DNA from 2 places in the Azovibrio sp. genome. Region 2 is predicted to be linked to the other one. Evidence: predicted binding sites of a transcription regulator. Region 2 holds the regulator's gene; the other holds the start of a gene.
What was found. The regulator sigma-54, encoded in region 2, starts transcription at its own class of promoters, with help from an activator protein. The targets are predictions, from matches to a motif close to TGGCACGCTTNCTGCTNA.
Positions count from the first base shown of each region.

Region 1: WBH99_RS08375 (pilin) is a predicted target of sigma-54. The motif match lies at 3,219-3,236, and genes of this name have one in related genera.

Region 1 covers NZ_JBASOH010000087.1:124-8,505, reverse strand. The annotation lists gene purU (formyltetrahydrofolate deformylase) at 1-630, opposite strand, end outside; gene thrH (bifunctional phosphoserine phosphatase/homoserine phosphotransferase ThrH) at 642-1,253, opposite strand; gene WBH99_RS08380 (hypothetical protein) at 1,586-1,810, shown strand; gene WBH99_RS08375 (pilin) at 2,647-3,165, opposite strand; gene WBH99_RS08370 (hypothetical protein) at 3,283-4,065, opposite strand; gene WBH99_RS08365 (pilin) at 4,167-4,700, opposite strand; gene WBH99_RS08360 (hypothetical protein) at 4,902-5,357, shown strand; gene WBH99_RS08355 (DUF29 domain-containing protein) at 5,683-6,141, shown strand; gene WBH99_RS08350 (hypothetical protein) at 6,474-7,115, shown strand; gene WBH99_RS08345 (Fic family protein) at 7,253-8,302, shown strand; partial or broken gene WBH99_RS08340 (hypothetical protein) at 8,303-8,382, opposite strand, start outside.
Region 2 covers NZ_JBASOH010000138.1:643-15,831, forward strand. The annotation lists partial or broken gene WBH99_RS13900 (Hpt domain-containing protein) at 1-39, shown strand, start outside; gene WBH99_RS13905 (BPSS1780 family membrane protein) at 75-866, shown strand; gene WBH99_RS13910 (BPSS1780 family membrane protein) at 903-1,688, shown strand; gene nadD (nicotinate-nucleotide adenylyltransferase) at 1,681-2,355, shown strand; gene rsfS (ribosome silencing factor) at 2,355-2,723, shown strand; gene rlmH (23S rRNA (pseudouridine(1915)-N(3))-methyltransferase RlmH) at 2,720-3,187, shown strand; gene WBH99_RS13930 (Maf family protein) at 3,194-3,817, shown strand; gene thiS (sulfur carrier protein ThiS) at 3,905-4,123, shown strand; gene WBH99_RS13940 (thiazole synthase) at 4,145-4,933, shown strand; gene trmB (tRNA (guanosine(46)-N7)-methyltransferase TrmB) at 4,930-5,724, shown strand; gene WBH99_RS13950 (recombination-associated protein RdgC) at 5,864-6,793, shown strand; gene WBH99_RS13955 (PsiF family protein) at 6,997-7,320, opposite strand; gene hprK (HPr(Ser) kinase/phosphatase) at 7,362-8,300, opposite strand; gene ptsN (PTS IIA-like nitrogen regulatory protein PtsN) at 8,313-8,759, opposite strand; gene hpf (ribosome hibernation-promoting factor, HPF/YfiA family) at 8,811-9,134, opposite strand; gene WBH99_RS13975 (RNA polymerase factor sigma-54) at 9,149-10,594, opposite strand; gene lptB (LPS export ABC transporter ATP-binding protein) at 10,631-11,365, opposite strand; gene recX (recombination regulator RecX) at 11,358-11,807, opposite strand; gene recA (recombinase RecA) at 11,800-12,837, opposite strand; gene WBH99_RS13995 (dienelactone hydrolase family protein) at 12,969-13,862, opposite strand; gene WBH99_RS14000 (Lon protease family protein) at 14,028-15,189, opposite strand, start outside.

The DNA.
Region 1 (8,382 bases), on a different contig from region 2:
CTGGTGATAGGGCTTGGCGCCGACGAAGCTGGGCAAAAAGCTGTGGTGGATGTTGATGATCTGGTTGGGGTAGGCGGCGCACAGATCCGGGGAGAGGATCTGCATGTAGCGCGCCAGCACCATGCAATCGCCGCGCACCTCCTCGAAAATCCGCTTCACTTCGGCGTAGGAAGCCGCTTTATTGTCTGGGGTGACCGGCACATGGTGGAAGGGAATGCCGTGCCATTCCACGAAACCCCGGAAGCTGTCGTGATTGGAAATGACGCAGGGAATCTCGATATCCAGTTCCCTGGCCTGCCAACGGGCGAGCAGGTCGTAGAGGCAGTGCTCCTGCTTCGACACCAGGATGACCACCCGCTTCTTGATGGCGCTGTCGCTGATGCGCCAGACCATCTGGAGAGGTTCGGCGATGGTGGTACGAAAGCGCTCCCGGAACTCCGCCAGCAGGAAGGGCAGGGAATCCGCCTTGATCTCGATGCGCATGAAGTACTGCTGGGTCAGGCCGTCGGCGTGGTAGCTCGATTCGAGGATCCAGCCGCCGTGTCCGGCGATGAAGCCCGACACCTTGGCGATGATCCCCACCTGATCCGGGCAGGAGGCGGAGAGGGTGTAGAAGCGTTCCCGATGCATGGCGTCGGCCCTCAAGCGTTGCGGGCGAAGGCGGCGTCGATTTCCTGGCGCAGGGCGGCGTAGTCCCGGGTGACCGGGAACTGGGGAAATTCCCGCACCACGTTCTCGGGCGGGTGGAACAGGATGCCGGCGTGGGCTTCGCCCAGCATCGCCGTATCGTTGTAAGAATCGCCGGCGGCCACCACCTGGAAGTTCAGCTCCTTGAAGCGCCGCACTGCTTCCTGCTTCTGGTTTGGCATGCGCAGGTGGTAATTCACCAGAAAACCCTGGGCATCGGCCTCCAGGCTGTGGCAGAACAGGGTGGGCCAGCCCAGCTGACGCATCAGCGGGTGGGCGAATTCGTAGAAAGTGTCGGAAAGGATGACGAGCTGGTAATCCTCGCGCAGGCCATCCACGAATTCCCGGGCGCCGGGCATGGGGCCCATCGCGGCGATCACCTTCTGGATGTCCGGCAGGCCCAGCTGCTTTTCGCGCAGCAGATTCAGGCGAAAAGTCATCAGCTTGTCGTAATCGGGTTCATCCCGGGTGGTGCGGCGCAGTTCCGGGATACCGGTCCGTTCGGCAAATTCAATCCAGATTTCCGGTACCAGCACACCTTCGAGGTCGAGACAGACGATACGCACGACAAACTCCCTGTAATCCGACAAATGAAGGCAGGATTCTACCCGAATGCGCCGGGGCTCGTGGGCGGGCCGCAAAGCCGCCCCGGCCCGCCCCAGCCCGCCCCAGCCCGTCGTGCCGGGGCGGCGGCTTTGCTACTGTCAATAAACGAGCCGGGCCCTTTTCATTGACCTCAACTCGAAAGACTGAAAGGACTGATGCCTCATCCCGATGCCGCCGCTATGGAAACTTCACGGAAAAAATTGCCCTGTCTGCACATTTTTCGGGTTCAGCTACCTGTTGCGGTCAATATCAGGAATAATCCAGCAATTCTTGCTGCGGAAAGGATGCAAAAGTGCAGTTGATTGCCCGACTGTTGTTGATTGCCGGGAGCCTCATTGGCAGTTGGTTTTTTGCCCAGGATGCCCTCAATTTCCCGATCATTTCTTTCATCATCGCGATGTTTCTGGTCGTCATCCTGATCGCCATTCTGGCTTTTCGGCAGACGATAGCCGGTTTTTTCCGCCGCCTTCTAGGCAAGGACGAACCCGGAGACGAATCCAAAGATGAACCCAGATGAAGCGCCTGTTGCGGCATCCCCGGGGCAAAGGACAAGCTGATTGAAGCCTCGCGCCGCGCGAATCACGCAGATCCATCGGGTTCTGTCCCCGCGACTTCAGTCAATATGAAAATTTGCGCAACAATGCGCGGATAGTACGTAAATCAGTGCACCCGCACCCTGCGCAGGAGGTACGCCGTGGGAACTGACCGCAAAACCATTATCTTGACGAGGACCGGCCAACAACACGACCGGCGAGTCCCGCAGCGCTGTTAGCGATGCGGGGTTTGATCCGACGCCGGAAAAGGGAAGTCGAGCGACTGAAGCACGAGTCCTGACCGCCGTCCCGCCAGCGCCGAGTTTTTGATGTCACCTGATACCCCTGCCCACAGCGAGGCGCCAACAATCAATGGGGTCAGAGCCCATGGCACCCCCTTGAGCCGTTGTCGTACCGGTCCCGGTAAATTAAAAGAGGCTGAAAGCCACCCAGGGTTCAGATTCAATCGAGGCGACAACTATTCTGACTCAGGGGCCTGAACACGGGGCCTTGCTGCAAAGCCCGCCAACGCTTGCCATTGCCCCTGATTTCCCGGTTGGCCCTGCCCGTGGGTGAGCGCCTGGAACTTGAAAGTCGTAGCGATTGGAAGTGGCGCGGGCGCTCCATCAAGCGGATGGATGGCACGACGATCTCCATGCCCGACACGGAGCGTAATCAGCAAGCCTATCCACAAAGCGGTGTGCAGCGTGCAGGGCCGGGCTTTCCCCTGGCGATGTTGGCGGTCAGTTCGTTATGCGCAACAACCCACTCAGGATCAAAGGAGTCTGACCCTGTTGATCGGCGTGCTCCTTTTTGCGGCTCAGCGGCATTCGGAAGGGGCGTATTTTGCGGGTAGCGTGCCCAAACCCGTCGATAGGCCGCGCCCGCCCGCCGTGGCATTGGTAGAAGAGGCGCAGGCCCAGTCGATGGCACCCGTGACGCCCTCCGCCAATAGCGCTTTCTGGACGTTAGGGGTAAAAATCAGCGTCTTATTCTGTGCGTCCGCAGGCAGGCCGGAACTCGCGCCGGCACTGGTGACGGTAATGATGCCCAAGGCCGGGTCGATCGCGATATTGGCGACGAATTTCGACTGTTTTTCCGCGACAGATCGGGCGTTATATTCCGTTGCGGCCCTTGTCACGCCTGCCACGCCACCGCCCAGGAAAGCTTCGGAGACGAGCGCTTTTGCAGTGTTGCCCGCCAGCAGCAACTCCGTCATTTTGGCGCGTGTGGTGAAGTCCTGATAGGTCGGCAGGGCCACGGCGGCCAAAATGCCGATGATGGTCACCACAATCATCAATTCGATCAGGGTGAAACCTTGTTGCCGGAAGTTTTTCATGGTGTGCCACCTCCTGGTGCTTCAGTGATGCAATGAAATATCAGAATCAACCCTATGCAATAAACCTGCCATCCATTTGCGCCATGGCGGCTGGGCTTGTGCGCCGGCACACGGGGGTCAAGGCCGCAAAAAACCATCTACTGGAACATAGCCCACGATTTGCAGCCTGGGATCGAGCAGCGCCACCCAGTCTCCGGTTTTACGGCTGGCCAAGGGCAGGAAGCGCAACTGGTCTATTGGAACCCCGGTTTTGGCGACGGCGGCCTGCAAGGTTGCGGCCTCTTGGGGACGCTGCTCGATCAAATCGCGCACGGGTCGGGCACGCTGCGCCATGGCAGAGTGGGCGTTTTCCCAGGGCTGCCACCAGTGGGGGCGCATGGCGGGCGAAACGCCCGCCAGGTTCAACTGCACGCTTTCAAAAAATTCCTCGCTATTTCTGGCCTTGCGTGTGCTCACTGGCATCACCCCCCAGTAAGGCAAGGACTGCAGCCCCGCCGGCGCCTGAGCCAGGGTTTCGGTCTCGACTTCATTGGCCCTGACGATCACCAGTCGATCTGCTTCAAAGGCCAGCACCACCGGGCGGGCAAGCCACAGGCTGTGCAGGCCATAAAGCAGCGCCGCCAGCTGCACCAGGCCGATTAGCGAAAAATCGACCCAGCGCTCGCGCCGCGATTTGGCGGGGTTGGCCAAGATCAGGGTCAACAAGGGGCCACATAGCGCGTCCACCACCAGCAGCAGCACGAACATGCGGCCCACCCCCAATAGCGAAGCAAAAGGCGGCGGATAGAGCAGGCCAAACACAAAGAGGCCCGCCACCGCAGCAAGGCAGGCCGAAATCAACAGATGGCGCCCTGCATAGCCAAACGCAAAGCGAAAACGATTTACGGCGTCAGGGGGCATGGCGAGATGAGGCAGGAGGTGGGCAGGAAAAAGGGCGCTTGTAGCGCCCTTGGGTCTTGATCAGGCAGTTCCGGTGGGTACCGATACCCGCCTGTGCGTCATCAACGGCACTCGGAAGGTGCGTACTTGGCAGGCATGTTGCCAAGCGTCGCAGTCAAACCACGGGCAGTTGCAGTGGTGTTGGTGGTTGAGGCACAGGCCCAGTCGATCGCACCAGAAGCACCATCAGCCAAAGCAGCGCCTTGCACGTTGGGCGTGAACACAAGGGTCTTGCCTTGCGCATCGGTGGGCAAACCGCTGGTAGCGCTCGCGCTGGTCACCGTGATGGCACCGGTCCCAGCATCAATCGCGATATTGGCCACCATCTTCGACTCCTTCTCGGTGATGGCACGACCATTGTATTCGGTCGCGGCAGCCTTCACACCCGCCAGGCTGTCGGATTGGAAGGCCTCGCTGACCAAGGTCTTGGGGGCGGTAGCTGCGATGACCATTTCAGAAACCTTGGCGCGGGCGGTGTAGTCCTGATACGCCGGCAGCGCGACGGCGGCGAGGATGCCGATGATGGCGACGACGATCATCAATTCGATCAGGGTGAAACCTTGTTGTGCCTTGCGCACGAGGGAAATTTGCGACATGGTAGTACTCCTTTATGGGTTGGACATTCCAGAAATTTCTTTTCCGGCAATTTGCTGAGTGCATGGCCCATGCCAGGTGGAAAACCTGTTTGAAATCAACATCGTGAAAAATGCGCTGGATTCTGGCACGACGGGCGCCCTGTCATTGGCACAGCCTGGCACGGCCTGGGCTGTGCCAGGCGCGGTTGAAGAGGATGAGACATGAACTTTGAAGCGATCAGCATGGAGGCGGCGGTGGCCTTGACCGGCTTGAGTAAGCGCACCTTGTGGCGGCGCCTGGCCGAGGGCCTGTTGCAGAAGCTGCCCGCTGCGGCGGCTGTGACGCGGCTCGAACTCGATGGCGTGCTGGCCCTCGCCGGCCTCGAATTGGGGGCCGAGGAGCGGGCCTTGTTGTGCCAGGCCGACGCGGGCGATGCCGCGGCGCAGGCGGAGATCGGCCTGTGCTGCTTTCGCGCCGGGCGGCCGGCGGCGGCGGTGTATTGGTTCAATCTTGCCGCGGCGCAAAACCATGCGGATGCGATGCAGTGCCTGGGCCAGTGCTACGCCGCCGGCACGGGGGTGGCGCGGGATGACAACCTGGCGCTGATGTGGATCGCCAAGGCCGCGGCGCACGGCCACCGCATCGCCCAGCACCAGATGGCGGGGCTGCAGCGCTGACGGCGGGAGGTTGTTTCGCCCTCGATGTCTTCATGTCGGCAGGGCGTCTCCTGTTCCCAGGCCGGGTATTCGGCGGGTATTCGGTGGGGTTCCAGAGGCAGGCTGGCTGGGGGCGGGTTATGCTGGCTCAACAACCCGGCAAGAAGCCCTTCGTCTTCGATAATGGGCCGAGCTACAATCAATTCGTCGTTGGCCCAAGCGGCAGCGGTATGTCATATGCAGCCGCTGCTGAGATAGTCCTGAGATAGTCAAGTCCAATGGGAGAACCGATAATTGGGGTCTGTTCCCTGTTGGTGTGGTTTCAATGTTGTTTAAGGAGTCCTTGATGGGCACTACCTACGAAAAGGATGTGATTGCTTGGTCTCAAGAACAGGCCGCTCTGCTGCGCTCGGGGCGCTTCACTGACTTGGACATCCACCATATTGCGGAGGAGATTGAGGACGTGGGCAAGAGCGAACAACGCGAGTTGGCAAACAGGATGGCCGTTCTACTTTTCCATCTGCTCAAGTGGGAATTCCAGCCGGAGCGCCAAGGATCGAGCTGGGAACGCACGATCAAGACGCAGCGCGATAGCATCGAGCGGAGAATCCAGAAAATGCCTAGCCTCAAATCCTCGCTGGACGATCCTGATTGGTGGGCCGATGCATGGGGAGACGCCATTATTGAGGCCTCGAAAGAAACCGGCCTTGATAACGCCGATTTTCCGGAAAAGTGCCCGTGGCCGCTGGCTGAAATCATGGATCACAGCTTCTTCCCGGGCATGACGAACACGCCACGCCCGTGATACTGCAGCGCAGCCGGCCTCATGCGTGCTGACCAGGGGCCGCTATATGCGGCCCCTTTGCTTGTCTCATACTGCCGCAGTTTTCACCACACAACTTCCCGCATACCTGCGCCACATCCATAATCTGGCGCACGCCACGGGAGCCGCGCTCAACCTTCGTACCGTGGCGATCACGGGCGATCAGGCACAACGCGATTCCTGCCTCATCGATCGCACCGACATCCGACAAATCGATTGCGGTCGCCTTGACCGGGAGCTGGCGTCGCGGAAATCAGCGCCCAGGTGGTTGTGCAACCTTTTTTCTGTAAATAATCCGAGGCGATGTCATCGGGATGATGGGATCAGTCTTTCATATTGAGATAGATCTTGCCGGTCATCCACTCCTCATCGCACTCGACAGCAATGTAAAGCCGAACCCGTCCTCGACCATTCCAGACAGTGGCCATCCCAACTATCAAGACCGTGTGGATTTTGATGGGATCAAGGCGCTGTGCAGTGAGCGCGGCGCGCAGATCGTGGTGGGTTTCGCGGGCGGAGAAGCTGCGTTGAGGCAGAGCGATCTGAAGCAACTACTACGGCAGCGCGCATTCAAGTGGGATGTCGCTGCGGGTGGCCAGGGCAATAAACAGGCGGTCAACTGGGTCGCTGGCAACCGGTTCATCGATATCGTGCTCAGCCTTGAAGCCGCCTGCACAGGCTTGAATGAGCCCTCTGCACCGGTCAGGATTGCTGCTCAGATCCCGAAGGAAGATCTCGAGGTCGGCGCGTGGTACAGCGGAAAAGGGCGCAATGGCGACGTAGGACTTTGGGATGGCGAGGACTTCCTGGTGCTTGGCTTGGAAGGCAAGAAAGTCGGTCCTGATCGCTCTGACCGGGAAGACGAGTGCCGCATCAAGCGCGAACCCTGCTGCACCGTGGATGAGGGCTGCTTCCAGCCATTTGCCAAGCTTGTTCCTGCTCATCACTCGGCATAGAAAGCCACGACGATCCCCCGATCTCACTGCCTTCGACGGTGGTGGGGTCGGGGGATTTTTGCGTTTTTGGGTGTAAATGGGTGTCTTATTGGGTGTGCCGCCTGGGAAATGGGTGTAATTGGGTGTACTATTGGTTCATGCTCCGAACCGACACTATCCAGATCACGCCAGAGATGCTGGCCCTGATCGCCAAAATCGATGAGTTCAAAGGTGCCTGGCGTGCCTTGGGGACCCTTGCGCCTGAGCGTTTGTCCGCTTTGCGCCGCGTAGCCACCATCGAGAGCATCGGCTCCTCGACACGGATCGAGGGCAGCAAGCTGACCGACCGCGAGGTCGAGCAACTGCTGGCCAACCTGGAGATCAAGCGTTTCGATACGCGTGACGAGCAGGAGGTGGCGGGTTACGCGGAGGTCATGGATGTGGTGTTCAGTGCTTGGCAGGACATCCCCTTCACCGAGAACTACATCAAGCAGCTACACCAGATCCTGCTCCAGCATAGCGACAAGGATACGTGGCACCGTGGTCAGTACAAGACCAACACCAATAGCGTGGCGGCCTTCAATGAGCGCGGCGAGCAGATCGGGATTGTGTTTCAGACGGCGTCGCCGTTCGATACGCCTCGTTTGATGACCGAGCTGGTCAGTTGGGTCAATGCGCAGCGCGAGTCCAAACTGCTGCATCCCCTGCTGGTCGCCGCGATCTTCGTGGTGGTGTTTCTGGAGATTCATCCCTTCCAGGATGGCAACGGGCGGATCAGTCGAGCCCTGACCACGCTGATGCTCTTGCAGGCGGGTTATGCCTACGTGCCGTATAGCTCGATGGAGAGTGTGATCGAGCTCAACAAGGAAGCGTACTATCTGGCGCTGCGCCAGACGCAGGGCACGATTCGTACCGAGGCCCCGAACTGGCAGCCATGGCTGGTGTTCTTCCTGCGTTCCCTGGCTGAACAGGTACGGCGGCTGGAGAAGAAGGTCGAGCGTGAGAAGCTGGTGTTGGCCAGCCTGCCGGAGTTGTCACTGCAGATTGTGGAATTTGCTCGCGAGCATGGGCGCGTCACCATTGGCGATGTCATCAAACTTACCGGCGCCAGCCGCAATACGTTGAAGGCGCACTTCCGCAACTTGGTGGAGCGCGGACACCTCAGCCAGCAAGGTAGCGGCCGAGGTGTTTGGTACGAGTTGCGCTGATTACACCGTGGCCGCCACTGCAGCTTGATTCGCCACCGCCGTCCTCCGCCCCACGACATTCCCCACCCCATTGACTGCCT
Region 2 (15,189 bases):
CTGCGGCGCCCCCCAGCGCCGGACGGGAACGGGGCTTGATCCCCGGCCTTCCTGATGCGCGGCTTTTCCGGAGCATGACGACCCGTGCAACCCGACCCCGCCGGACCATGATCCGTTTTCCGCTCGACCCCATCCCCTTCAAAGGCCGCAGCCGGGTTACCGATCCAGGCGCCGGTTTCGACTGGCTGCGTCAGGGTTGGATCATGTTCAGGGCAACGCCGGGACGCTGGCTGGGGCTGAGTCTGTCCTTCCTGCTGGGTTTGCTGGTGCCGGCCGGTGTCTCCCTGCCGGGGCTGCTGCTCAGCAGTTTCCTGCTGCCGCCGCTGGCCGCGGGCATGTTGTCTGCTTGTCGGCGCAGCATCCAGGAGGGTGCGCCGCGACCGGGCGACCTGCTGGCCGGCTTTGTCGCCAGGGGCGGCGGCGTGATGGGGCTGGGGCTACTGAACATGCTGGGTACATTGGGCATCGTCCTGCTGCTGTTCCTCCTCAATCACACCGGGCAGGCGGGCAATGGCCCGGGCATCGAAGGCATGGGTGGCATGGGTGGCATGGGTGGCATAGGCCCCCTGCTGGGCGGATTGCTGTTGAGTGGCCTGCTGGCCGTGATACTCTTTCTGCCGCTCGCCATGGCCCTCTGGTTCGCGCCGGCCCTGGTGCTGTTGCAGGGCATGGCACCGGTGCCGGCCATCAAGGCCAGCGTCAGTGCCTGCCTGAAGAACTGGCTGGCTTTTCTGGTCTTCGGACTGTTGTTGTCCCTCCTGTCTTTTTTTGCCACCCTGCCTCTGGGCCTGGGTTTTCTGATTTTGATTCCCGTACTGTCCGGCGCCCTCTACGCCTCTTATCGGGATATTTTCTTAGGTGTCTAGGATGCAGTTCCACTCGATGCTTGCGGGAGCCTGGTGATGCAGGCCCTGACCCTCCCCGCCCTGGGCGGCTGGCAGTGGCTGGCCCAGGGCTACGCCCTGTTCCGCCGCCAGCCCGCCATGATCGGCCTGCTGACGATGGCGTACTGGATGAGCGTGCTGATCTGCAACCTCCTGCCCTTCATCGGTCCCCTGGCGGCCTCGCTGGTGATGCCCGGACTCTCGGTTGGCGTCATGACCGCCTGCCGCAATGTCGATCAGGGCCTGCCCGTTACCCCGGCCCTGTTCTTCTTGCCCCTCAAGGAACACCCACGCCCGCTGATATGGCTGGGGGGAATCTACCTGGTCTGCACCCTGGCGGTGCTGGCCCTGGCCGCCGTGGTGGATGACGGCGCCCTGCTGCAAGCCGCGGCCGGCAGGGGCGGCCTGGACGAGGCGGGCCTGGAGAACGGCAATGTCATCCTGGCGGCCCAGCTCATCTTGCTGCTCATGACCCCGGTACTGATGGCCTACTGGTATGCACCGGCCCTGGTGGCCTGGCACCAGCTCTCCGTCAGCAAGGCCCTGTTCTTCAGTTTCATCGCCTGCCTGCGCAACTGGCGCGCCTTTCTCGTCTATGGCCTGGGCCTGGTGGCCGTGGGGGCCATTCTGCCGGGGATCGTCATCGGCCTTTTGGGCGGCCTGTTCCCCAGTGCGGCCGGCTTCATCACCTCGCTGCTGACCTTGCCCCTGCTGATGGTGCTGGCCCCCACGCTGTTCGCCAGTTTCTATATCAGCTACCGGGATGTGTTCGTGCCCCGGGAGCCTGTTTCCGAACATGCCTGACACGGCCATCCGGCCCCTGGGCATTTTCGGCGGCACCTTCGATCCGGTGCATTTCGGCCACCTGCGCCTGGCCGAAGAGGCGCACGAGGCCCTGGGTCTGACGGCCATTTGCTGGGTCCCGGCGGGGCAACCGCCGCACCGGGCCAGCCCCCGCATCGCCCCCCGGCACCGGCTCGCCATGGTGCGCCTGGCGGTGGCCGGCAATCCCCATTTCCGGGTGGCCGCGTGCGAGATGGAGAGGGCGGAGCCCAGCTACACGGTGACCACGCTCTCGCGTCTGCGCCGGGAACAGGGGCCCCGCCAGCCCCTGGTGCTGCTGATGGGCGCCGATGCCTTTACCGGCCTGGCGAGTTGGTACTGCTGGCAGGAAATTTTCGGTCTGGCGCATCTGGCCGTGCTGCACCGGCCGGGCTACCCGCTGCTGGAGGAACGCCTGCCGGAACCCCTGGCGCGGGAATTCGTCCAACGTCGGTGTGCCGGGCCCGCAGACCTGGCCCTGGCCCCGGCGGGCGCCATCCTGCCGCTGCCCATGACCCAGCTCGACATTTCCGCCACCCACATCCGCTCCCTGCTGTCCCGGGGCGCGAGTCCCCGTTATTTGCTGCCCGACGAGGTTCTCGACTATATTCGGCGGCACCAACTTTATAGAAATCAACCAAATCCCTGATGGAACTGCGCAAACTACAAAAAGTCGTCGTCGAAGCCCTGGAAGACATCAAGGGCAAGGACATCGAAGTCATCAACACCACCCAGCTCACCTCCTTGTTCGATCGCATCATCATCGCCTGCGGTGATTCCAACCGGCAGGTCAAGGCCCTGGCCCGCAATGTGCAGGACAAGGTGAAGGAAGCCGGGGGAGAAGTGGTCTCCATCGAGGGCGAGGAAACCGGCGAATGGGTGCTGGTAGACCTCGGTGACATCGTGGTGCATGTGATGCAGCCGGCCGTGCGTGCCTATTACAACCTGGAAGAACTGTGGCAGACCACGCCGGTCCGGCGCCAGAAGGCCCTGGAAGGCGAGCACAGCAGCGCATGAAGCTGTCCATTGTGGCCGTGGGCCACAAACAGCCGGACTGGGTGGTGGCCGGGTGTCAGGAATACCTGAAACGCATGCCCCGGGAGTTGCCCACTCAGGTCATCGAAGTCAAACCCGAACCCCGTGGCGCCAGGACCCGGGAACAGCTGCAGGCGGCCGAGAAGGGACGCATCCTTCATGCCGCTGGCGACAGCGTCCGGCTGGTGGCCCTGGATGAAAAGGGCTGCGACCTGAGCACCAGGAAACTGGCCGAACGGCTGGAAGCCTGGATGCAGGATGGCCGCGACACGGCGCTCCTGATCGGCGGGGCCGACGGCCTGGATGCCGGACTGAAACAGCAGGCCGACGAGATGATCCGCCTTTCCAGCCTGACCCTGCCCCACGGCATGGCCCGCCTGCTGCTCTGCGAACAGTTGTACCGGGCGGTCAGCCTCCTGAAGAACCACCCCTACCACCGTGAATGACCCGGCATGAACCTCACCTCAGGCTTTCAGCGCATCTACCTGGCCTCCCGCAGTCCCCGGCGGCGGGAGTTGCTGACGCAGATAGGCGTCCATTTCGATACCCTGATCTTTCGCACCGGCGACCGGGCCGATCCGGAAACCGACGAAACCCCCGTCCCTGGCGAGGCGGCCGAGGATTATGTGGTGCGTCTGGCCCGGGCCAAGGCCCGACATGGGCAGCGCTTGATCGAGTGGCGCCATCTGATCGCCCAACCTGTCCTGGCCGCCGACACCACGCTGGATGTGGATGGTCTCATCATCGGCAAGCCGGTCGATGCCACGGATGCCGCCGCCATCCTGCGTCGCCTTTCGGACCGCAGCCACCGGGTATTGACCGGTGTGGCCGTGGGGTTTGAAGACCGGATGGAAACCGCCCTGAGCATTTCCGAGGTGCGCTTCCGGGCCCTGGAAGAGGCCGAAATCCAGCGCTATGTGGCAAGCGGCGAACCCATGGACAAGGCCGGCGCCTATGGCATCCAGAGCCGCGCCGGCCTGTTTGTCGAACACATCAGCGGCAGCTACACCGGCATCATGGGCTTGCCCCTGTGCGAAACCGGCCAGCTCCTCAAGATGTTTGCTTATCCGTTCTAAGGGAACGGGACATGAAACCCAAGCCGCAGGTTCAGTAGTAAACTTCGCCCCACTTCATTTTCGCGACCTTCCTGGCAAAGGCCGCCCATGACCGCAGCCATGCTCGAACTGACGCTCAACGGCACAAGCCGCCGCTTTTCCGGAACCTCCCTCACCCTCGCCGCGCTGATCGAGCAGCTGGGCTATACCGGCAAGCGCATCGCCGTGGAGCACAACGGGGAAATCGTCCCCAGGAGCCAGTATGGCAACATCTTGCTGGCCAATGGCGACCAACTCGAAATCGTCGTTGCCGTAGGCGGCGGCTAAGCTTTTTTCAGGATCAATTTCATGGATCAATTGCGCATCGCAGGCCGGGCCTATGGCTCCCGCCTTCTCGTCGGCACCGGCAAATACCGGGATTTCGATGAAACCCGGATGGCCATCGAGGCCTCCGGCGCCGAGATTGTCACCGTCGCCATCCGCCGCACCAACATCGGCCAGGACCCCGGGCAGCCCAATCTGCTCGATGCCATTCCCCCTTCCCGATACACGATCCTGCCCAACACCGCCGGCTGCTACAGCGCCGAAGAGGCGGTGCGCACCCTGCGCCTGGCCCGGGAACTGCTGGACGGCCACGCCCTGGTGAAGCTCGAAGTGCTGGGCGATTCCACCACCTTGTTCCCCAACATGCCGGAAACCCTGAAAGCCGCCGAAGTGCTGGTGAAGGACGGCTTCCAGGTGATGGTGTACTGCACCGACGATCCGGTCCAGGCCAGGATGCTCGAAGCGCTGGGCTGCGCCGCCATCATGCCCCTGGCCTCCCTGATCGGCTCCGGCATGGGCATCCTCAATCCCTGGAACCTGCGCCTGATCATCGACAACGCCAAGGTGCCGGTGATCGTGGATGCGGGCGTCGGCACCGCCTCCGATGCCGCCATCGCCATGGAACTGGGCTGCGACGGGGTGCTGATGAACAGCGCCATCGCCCACGCCAGAAACCCGGTGCTGATGGCCTCTGCCATGCGCAAGGCGGTCGAGGCCGGACGCACCGCCTTCCTGGCCGGGCGCATGCCGAAGAAGCACTACAGCGCCGATCCCTCTTCTCCCACCTCCGGCCTGATCGGTTCCCGAGCATGAACGCCATGACAGCGCCGCAAGAAGGCGCCGGCGCCGGAGGCCGCGCCGGTCCGGAGCCCGATTCACACGGCCACATCCGCAGCTTCGTGCGCCGGGCCGGGCGCATGTCGGCCGCCCAGCAGCGCTACTACGACACCCTGCTGCCCCGGCTGGGCGTGCCCTACCAGGCCACCCCGATCGACCTGGCGGCCCTGTTCGGCCGCCAGGCGCCGAAGATTCTCGAAATCGGCTGCGGCATGGGGGAAACCACCGCCCGGATCGCCGAGGCCCACCCGGAAAACGATTATTTCGGCCTGGAAGTGCATGTGCCCGGCGTCGGCGCCCTGTGCAAGCTGATTGCCGAAAAGGGGCTCAGCAACCTGCGCATCGGCAACCTTGACGCCATGGAAGTGGTGCGCGACATGCTGCCCGAGGCCAGCCTTGACGGCATCCACATCTTCTTCCCCGACCCCTGGCACAAGACCCGGCACAAGAAGCGCCGCCTGATCCAGCCGCCCTTCGTGGCCCTGCTCACCCGCCGCCTCAAACCCGGCGGCTACCTCCACTGCGCCACCGACTGGGAAAACTACGCCCTGCAGATGCTAGAAGTGCTGAGCCAGGCGCCGGATCTGGAAAACAGTGTCGCCAGCCCCACCCCCGCGGCCCTGGCCGCCGCCCTGGAAGCCGATTCCACCGCCAACCTGCCCGGCTTCGCCCCCAGGCCCGCCTACCGCCCCCTGACCAAGTTCGAGAACCGTGGCCTGCGCCTGGGTCACGGCGTCTGGGATCTGGTGTTCAAGCGTCGGACCTGATCGCGCCCTCGTTCCTGCTCCAGGGCGAGCGCCAGCGGCTCACGCCGCTCCATGATGGATGGCCGGCCTGCGCCAGCAGGCGGCTGCTTTTTGCCAGGGCCTTGCCGCCCTGGCCCTTGAAACGTCACAGGAAGTCAACATGTGGTTTCGCAACCTGCAACTGTATCGCCTGCCCGCCCCCTGGAAGCTGGAACTGTCCGCCCTGGTGGAACAACTGGCCCGGGGCCGCTTCGTGCCCTGTGGCAGCCAGGACCCGCTGAGCCGGGGCTGGGTGCCCCCCCGGGGCGGCGAGCTGGTCCATTTTGTCGGTGGCCAGTGGCTGCTCTCCCTGGCCGTGGAACAGCGCCTGCTGCCGTCCTCCGTCGTCAATGACGAGGTCAAGGAACGGGCCGGGAAAATGGCCGCCGAACAGGGCTACCCGCCCGGCCGCAAGGCCCTGCGCGATCTGAAGGACCAGGTCACCACAGAACTGCTGCCCCGGGCTTTCCTGCGCCGGCGCAAGACGCCGGTCTGGATCGATCCGGTCCATGGCTGGCTGGGGGTGGACGCCCCGAGCCTGATGAAGGCCGAAGAAGTGCTGGAACACCTGCGCCAGTGCCTGGACGATCTGCCCCTGGCCCTGGTGAAAACGCAGCATTCTCCCGCGGCCGCCATGTCCGGCTGGCTGGCAGCGGGGGACGCCTCGGCGGGGTTCACGGTGGACCGGGATTGCGAGCTGAAGTCGACGGACGAGGAAAAAGCCGCCGTGCGTTATGTGCGCCACCCCCTGGAAGGCGATGAAATCAAGGCCCACCTCACGGCCGGCAAGCTGCCCACCCGCCTGGCCCTGACCTGGGACGACCGGATCAGTTTCGTGCTGACCGAAAAAGGCGAGATCAAACGCCTGGCCTTCCTGGATGTCATCAAGGAAAACGCCGGGCAGGACGCCGGGAACGCCGAGGAAATCTTCGATGCGGAATTTGCCCTGATGGCAGGAGAATTCGCCCGCTTCATCCCGGCCCTGCTCGAAGCGCTGGGCGGCGAACAGGCCGCGCCGGAAGCTGCCAGCCAGGACGAACCGCCCTTCTGAACCCGGCCCGCCACCTCCCCGCCGCGCAGGTTTCCGGCCCGCCTCTTCCGGCAAGCGGTTCGAAGCCGCCAGACCCAGCCGGACGAGGATGGATTCCACCGCCCCGCGAAATCGAGGCCCCGGCAATCTTGCGCGAAAAGGCAAGTGAGCCCAAAAAAAAATCCCGGCGCGCCGGGATTTTTTTTGGGCAAGGCGGCCTTGCCTCAGCTCTTCAGGCACTCGCTCATGAAGGCTTTGCGTTCATCACCTTTCAGGGCCTTGTCGCCGGCTTGCTGGTTGCAGGCCTTCATCTTGTCGCGCTGGCTGGCCCCGGAAGCGGTCTTGGTGGACAGGCATTCCTTCATGAAGGCTTTGCGCTCGTCGCCCTTGAGTTCCTTGGCCTTGGCTTCCTGGTTACAGCCCCTCATTTTTTCCTGCTGAGCCTGCTGCGCCGGACTCGGGGCCTTCCTGGCGGGCGCATCTTCCGCATAGGCCGTACCGAGCCCCAGGGTAAAGGCAATGGCGAGGGTGCAGATCACTTGCTTCATGGACTTCTCCTTTGGCTTGAAAAAATGCAAGCTGAATTGTCTTAGAGTTCCTCGTCCAGCACCAGCGCTTTTTGCTGGCGGGAAATGAATTCCTGCATGCTGTCGATGCCGCGCAGTTGCAAGATGGTATTGCGCACGGCGGCCTCCAGCAGGACAGCCAGGTTGCGCCCTGCCGCCACGGGAATCACCACCTTGCGGATGGGCACGCCGAGAACATTCTGGGTCTGGGCATCGAGGGGCAGGCGCGGGGCATCGACACCGGACACGGTTTTTTGCAGGTAGACGATCAACTTCAGCTTCATCCTGCGGCGGGACGCCGTTTCGCCAAAGATGGTGCGGATGTTGAGAAGCCCCAGGCCGCGGACTTCCAGGTAATCCTGCAGCATGCCCGGGCAGCGCCCCTCCAGGGTGGTGGGGGCGATGCGGGCCAGTTCCACCACGTCATCGGCGACCAGTCCGTGGCCGCGGGAGATCAGTTCCAGGGCGAGTTCCGATTTGCCCACGCCGGAATCGCCGGTAATCAGTACGCCCATGCCCAGCACGTCCATGAAGACCCCGTGGACGGAGGTGATGTCCGCCAGGCGACGCGATAGATAAATGCGGAGCAGGTCGATCACCGCGGCGCAGGGTTTGGCCGCCGTCAGCAGCGGCGTCCGGGTGCTTTCGCAAATGGTCCGCAAGGCATCGGGAACCGGCAATCCGTCGGCAACGATCAGGGCCGGCGGCTGTGCCGCCAGGAGGGCGCCGACCTGGCTGCCAAACTGGGCTTCGGAGACACGCCGGAGCCAGGCGATTTCGGCGGTGCCGATCACCTGCAGGCGTTCCGGGTGGATCAGGTTCATGTGCCCCACCACGTCCGCGCCGTAGTTGCCGGATTCCTTCAGGCTGATGCGGCGGTTGGTGCCGACGGCCACTTCCCAGGACAGTTCGAGCTTGTCCCGGTGATCCTCGAAGAGCTGGACTAGGCTGATTTCCTGCATGCAGGGGCCGGATCAGGCAGAGAACAGGGTGATGACACGGGCGGCGTCGGTGGCTGCGGCAAGCTGCTCCCGAAACTGCCGGTCGGCGAAGCAGGTGGCGAGTTCGGACAGGATCTGCAGGTGTTCTTCCGTGGCCTGTTCCGGCACCAGGAGGATGAAAAGCTGGGACACGGGGCGGCCATCCGGGGCATCGAAGGGAATCGGCTCGGCCAGACGGATGAAGGCGCCGGTGGCCTGCTTGAGGCCCTTGATGCGGCCATGGGGGATGGCAATCCCCTGGCCCAGGCCGGTGGAGCCGAGTTTTTCCCGGGCGAACAGGCTATCGAAGACCTGCGCCGCAGCAATGCCATCCGCGCTTTCGAACATCTGGGCGGCCTGCTCGAATACCCGTTTTTTGCTGCCGGCATCCATGCCCAGCAGGACATGGGATGCGGGCAGGAGTTGAGCAATCAATTTCATGATGGGAACCGGAGAGGACCGGGCCGCAACCGGGGGTTGCGGCCGCAGACATCAATCCTCGAGATGATCGGCAACCTTGTCGCCGCGGTGATGGTCCTGAAGCTTCTGCTTGTGCCTCAGAACCTGACGGTCCAGCTTGTCGAACATGCTGTCGATGGCAGCATAAAGATCATCTTCGCTGCTTTCGACAAAAATGTCCTTGCCCGGCACATGTACCGTGACTTCGGCCTTCTGCTTCAGTTTTTCCACCGACAGGATGACATTCACGCCGGTGACCCGGTCAAAGTGGTTGATGACGGGTTCAAGCTTGGCTTCCACATACTCGCGGAGGGCAGGCGTGACTTCGATATGGTGGCCGCTGATCTGTAGATTCATTTTTTTCTCCTCTCTTACAGGGTCTTGCGTAAATTGACCGGCGGGATGTTGAGCGCTTCGCGGTATTTCGCCACGGTGCGCCGGGCCACAACGATTCCCTGCTGGCCTAGTATTTCGGATATTTGACTATCCGACAAGGGCTTCTTGCCATCTTCAGCACTGATCAAATGCTTGATCAAAGCCCGGATAGCCGTGGCAGAACACGCCCCGCCGGTATCGGTGGAGACATGGCTGCCAAAGAAGTACTTCAATTCAAAGATACCCCGGGGAGTGGCCATGTACTTCTGGCTCGTCACCCGGGAGACGGTGGATTCATGCAGGCCGATGGTGTCGGCAATCTCGCGCAGCACCAGCGGGCGCATGGCGACTTCGCCGTGCTCGAAGAACTGGCGCTGGCGATCGACGATGGCCTGGGAGACCCGGGCGATGGTATCGAAACGCTGCTGGACGTTCTTGATCAGCCAGCGGGCTTCCTGCAGCTGATTCGACAGGCCGCCCTCCCCGCGGCGCTGCTGGGACAGGATTTCTGCATAAAGCCGGTTGATCCTGAGCTTGGGGTAGGCATCGGGATTGATCTGGGCGGTCCATTTGCCGCGCAGCTTCTTCACGATGACATCGGGAATGATGTAGCGCGTATCGATGGCCGCAAAGCGGGCGCCGGGCCGGGGATCGAGGCCGACGATCAGCGCATGGGCGGCTTTGAGCGCGTCATCATCGCAAGCGCATGATTTCTTGATCTTGTTGAAATCCCGGGCGGCCAGCAGGTCCAGGTGCCGTTCCACCACGGCCAGCGCCAGGTCCCGGGTTTGATCCTGAGGCAGGGCCTTCAGTTGCAGCGCCAGGCATTCCTGGGGGGAACGGGCCGCGACGCCGGTGGGGTCCAGGCTTTGCAGCTGGCGCAGGGCGATTTCGAGGTCGTCCAGTTCCACTTCATATTCGGGCGGAATGGTTTCCAGCAATTCTTCCAGGCTGGCCGAGAGATAACCGTCATCATCCAGCCCTTCGATCAGGAAACGGATCAGGGCGCGGTCCTGGTCGGAAAACTGGGTCATGCCCAGTTGCCAGGTCAGGTGTTCACGCAAGGATGTGGTGGCGGCCTGGAGGTCCTGGCTATCGCCTTCGTCATCATCCCGGTCCCGGGCGGGGCTGCCATAGCTGCCACTGTCCTGGGACCAGCGATCTTCCTCCACCTCGCTGCGGCTGAGTTCGGCGCGCTCCTCGCTGCTTTCTTCCCGGGCCGGGACCGGCTCCTCCTGGCCCCGCTCGTTGCTGCTGCTGGTATTGTAGGTGTTTTCCCGCTCCGGCTCGTCCTCACGCTCCAGCAGCGGGTTTTCCTGCAGATAACGTTCGATTTCCTGGTTCATTTCCAGGGTCGAAAGTTGCAAAAGCTTGATCGCCTGCTGCAACTGGGGCGTCAGCGCCAATTGCTGGGAAATCTTGAGCTGGAGGGAAGGTTTCATCGGCGGGAGAGAGGTGAGCTTTTACAAAACCGCAGCTTAAAGGCGGAAATGCTCGCCCAGATAAACTTTTCTTACGTCTTCATTATAGACGATCTCGCTCGGAGAACCAGACGCAAGGACATGGCCTTCGTTGATGATCCAGGCGTGATCGCAGATGCCCAGGGTTTCCCGCACGTTGTGGTCGGTGATCAGCACGCCGATATTGCGCTCTTTGAGGAAGCGGATGATCTTCTGGATGTCGAGCACGGCAATCGGGTCCACCCCGGCGAAAGGCTCGTCCAGCAGGATGAAACGGGGCTGGGTCGCCAGGGCCCGGGCGATTTCGACCCGGCGCCGCTCGCCGCCCGAGAGGGCCGCCGCCTGGGTGTGGCGGATGTGGGTGATGTGCAACTCTTCGAGCAGGTTTTCCAGCCGCTCCTTGATTTCCTGGGGCGGGAGATTCTGCAGTTCCAGCACGGCCTGGATGTTTTCCGCGACGTTCAGCTTGCGGAACACGGAGGCCTCCTGGGGGAGATAGGAAAGCCCCCGCCGGGCGCGCAGGTGAATGGGCAGGTGGGTCAGCCTGGTGTCATCGATGAAAATGTCCCCCCCGTCGACTGCCACCAGACCGACGATCATATAAAAGCAGGTGGTCTTGCCGGCCCCGTTGGGACCGAGCAGGCCTACCACTTCGCCGCTTTTGACGGCGAAGGAGACATCGGCCACCACATCCCGGGCCTTGTAGCGTTTTTTGAGATGGTGGGCGCTCAGGCAACTGCGCGGTTCATTCATGGCGGCCATCTTCATTCAGGCCCTGCAGCACCCGGCGGATGGCTTCCTGGGAGAAGCCCCGGTACTGGAGGAATCGTTGTTGCCGCGCCCGTTCGGCCGGCGAGTCGGGCAGGGTGGCAAATTTTTTCTGCCAGACGGACCGGCAGCGACCGTGTTCATCCTCACTTTGGGCCAGGGCGGCGGCAATGGCCTCGGGCTCCACGCCGGACTGGCGCAGTTCCTGGACCAGACGGGCATTGCCATAGCGGCGGCCCCGCACATTGACCCGCATTTCCGCGTAGCGGTCATCGCTCAGCTTGCTGCACCGGACCAGTTCATCGAGCAGTTGCGTCAGAGCTTCAGCAGATCCGGCGTGGGGCGCCAGCTTGCGTTGCAGTTCGGCCCGGCTGTATTCGCGCCGGGCCAGCAAGGCCAGTGCCCTGGCCTCCAGGCTTTCAGGCATCGGCCAGAGCCGGAGCGGGAGCCGGGGCGGGAGCCGTCCTGGCGGGATTGACGATCTCGCGGATGCGGGCTTCGATTTCCCTGGCCAGGTCCGGATGGGCCTTGAGGAATTCGCGCACATTGTCCTTGCCCTGGCCGATCTTGTCGCCCTTGTAGGCGTACCAGGCCCCGGATTTGTCGATGATCTTGTGGATCACGCCCAGTTCGATGACCTCGCCCTCGCGGGAGATGCCCTCGCCGTAGAGGATGTCGAAGATGGCTTCCCGGAACGGCGGCGCCACCTTATTCTTGACGACCTTGACCTTGGTTTCGTTGCCGATCACCTCGTCCCCCTTCTTGATGCCGCCGATGCGGCGGATGTCGAGGCGCACGGAAGCATAGAACTTGAGGGCATTGCCACCGGTGGTGGTTTCGGGAGAACCGAACATGACGCCGATCTTCATCCGGATCTGGTTGATGAAGATCACCAGGGTATTGGTCTTCTTGATGTTGGCGGTGAGTTTCCTCAGGGCCTGGCTCATCAGGCGGGCATGCAGCCCCATCATGGAGTCGCCCATTTCGCCTTCGATTTCGGCCTTCGGGGTCAAGGCGGCGACCGAGTCGATGACGATCACGTCCACCGAGCCGGAACGCACCAGCATGTCGGCAATCTCCAGGGCCTGTTCGCCGGTATCGGGCTGGGAGATCAGCAGCTCGCCCACATTGACGCCCAGCTTCTGGGCATACTGGGGATCGAGGGCGTGTTCTGCATCGATGAAGGCGGCGGTCCCGCCCAGTTTTTGCATCTCGGCCACCACCTGCAGGCAGAGGGTGGTCTTGCCGGAAGACTCGGGACCGTAGATTTCCACCACCCGGCCCCGGGGCAGGCCGCCGACGCCCAAGGCCAGATCCAGCCCGAGGGAGCCGGTCGACACCACCTGGATGGCCTCGTCAATCTCGGCCTCGCCCATCTTCATGATGGAACCCTTGCCGAACTGTTTCTCGATCTGGGCCAGGGCAGCGGCCAGGGCCTTTGCTTTGTTGTCGTCCATGGAAGTTACCTTGAATGTTCAGCGGGGAATTATGGCACAAGCCCCGGATGTGGAATAAATTTTGCCGGAAGCCCATGTACTGTATGGGCGTACAGTATATGCGCTTCCGGAGCGGATGCAAGGCCGGCGGCTTACAGGCCGTGTTGCTGGAACCAGGCCAGCATCCGCCGCCAGCCATCCTCGGCCGCTGCCTTGCGGTAGCTGGGGCGGTAATCGGCATGAAAGGCGTGCGGCGCCTGATCGTAGAGGATGATCTGCGATGCCCGGGCGGCGGGGGCCGCGGCGCTTGCGAGGGCCTTCTTCATCCGTTCCACGGAGGCCAGGGGGATGCCGCTATCCTCGCCGCCGTAGAGCCCCAGCACCGGGGCCTTCAACTCGGCGACCTCATCCAGGGGATGGCGCGGGGTTTGCGGCGTCACCTCGCCTTCGAGGCGGCCATACCAGGCCACCCCGGCCTTGAGGGAAGATCGGTAGGCGCAATAGAGCCAGGTGATGCGGCCGCCGTAGCAAAAGCCGGTGATGCCCAGCCGGGCCGGATCGCCGCCGTTCTGGAAGGCCCAGGCGGCGCAGGCGTCGAGGTCGGAGAGCACCTCGGCATCCGGGGTCCTGGCCGTGATCTTCTCCAGGATTTCCGGCACGCTCTCGATCTGGCGCGGGTCGCCCTGGCGGGCAAACAGCTCGGGGGCGATGGCCAGGTAGCCGAGCTTGGCGAGGCGGCGGCAAATATCGGCGATGTATTCATGGACGCCGAAAATTTCCGACACCACCAGAATCACCGGCAAGTGCTCCTGGCCGGCGGGCCGGGCCTGGTAGGCTTCCACCTCGCCCAGGGGCGAAGCGAGCTTGACCCGGCCTGCCAGCAAGCCGGCGCTGTCGGTGTGGATGGCGGTCTGGGCCATGATCGGCTGGGTCGCCAGGGCAAAACCCACCCCGGCGGCGGTGGTGATGAAATCCCGGCGGCTGAAGGGGCGATCCAGGGGGCGCCCCGGGACCAGGCTATCGAATTCGGAATGTTTGCTTGTCATGGGAGATGCCTTCCTGAGGTGGGAAAGAGGGAACGGCATGATAGCCCCGCAGCGGCCCGCCCGGTAGGCCCGGTAGGCCCGGCCTTTTTGAAAGCGCATCGCCAGGGCGGAAGGCGCACCGCAGCGGCAAAACAAGGCCCGGCGCCTGGCGTCGATGCCATCCGTTCAACTAGCGCTGAAGCGGTTGTGACGCACCGGCTTGCGCCAGACGGGCCGCTCTTCCGGGTGGGCCGGATGCAGGGCCGCCGTCATTTCCGCCAGGGCCCGGGCCACCCGCTCGTTGAGGCTGCCCCGGGGCAGATGGCCGCGACTGTCGGGCGTGCCGGCGGGCAGGCCGGTCAGCAGCTCCATGGCTTCATCCACCGTCGCCACGGGCCAGACGTGGAACTGGCCGCGCTCGGCCGCCTCCACCACATCCGGACGCAGCATCAGGTGGGCGACGCTGGCGGCCGGGATCAGCACCCCTTGCGTCCCCGTCAGGCCCCGGGCCTTGCACAGGTCGTAGAAGCCTTCGATCTTTTCATTGACGCCGCCGATCACCTGCACCTCGCCAAACTGATTGACCGAGCCGGTCAGGGCCAGGCTCTGGCGGATCGGGGCCTGGGCCAGGGCCGAGAGCAGGGCGCAAAGTTCGGCCAAAGAGGCAGAATCCCCCTCCACCTGGCCGTAGGACTGCTCGAACACCAGGCTCGCCGCCAGGGAAAGGGGCTGATGCCGGGCGAAGCGGGCGGCCAGGAAAGCGGTGAGGATGAGCACTCCTTTTGAGTGGATGGCGCCGCCCAGCTCGGTTTCCCGCTCGATATCCACGACGTCCCCGTCCCCCACCCGGGCCGTGGCCGTGACCCGCACCGGATGGCCGTAGCGCTCGCCCGCCAGTTCCACCACCACCAGGGCATTGGCCTGACCGGCCCGCTCCCCGTCCGTGGAAATCAGGGTGCAGCCCTCCAGGGTGGACTCCAGCACATGGCGCGGATAGCGGTCGGCCCGCCGGGCCCGGGCCGCCAGGGCGGCGCTGATGGCTTGGGCTTCCACCCGGCTGGCATCGCCATTTTCGGCCCTGGCATGGTAATCCGCCTCCCGCATCAGGTCGGAAAGATGGCGGGTGTGCAGGGAAAGGCGCAGGGCGTGTTCGGCATGGCGGGCCGCCGCCTCGATCAGCAGGGCCACCGCCTCGGCGCTGAAGGGCAACAACCCGCCCCGGCGCGCCAGGGTGGCCAGGAGGCGGGCATAGTGGTTTTCGTTTTCCTGCGTTCGCAGCAACTCGTCGTCAAAATCCGCGGCCACCTTGAACAACTCCACGAAATCCGGATCGTTCTCGGTGAGCAGG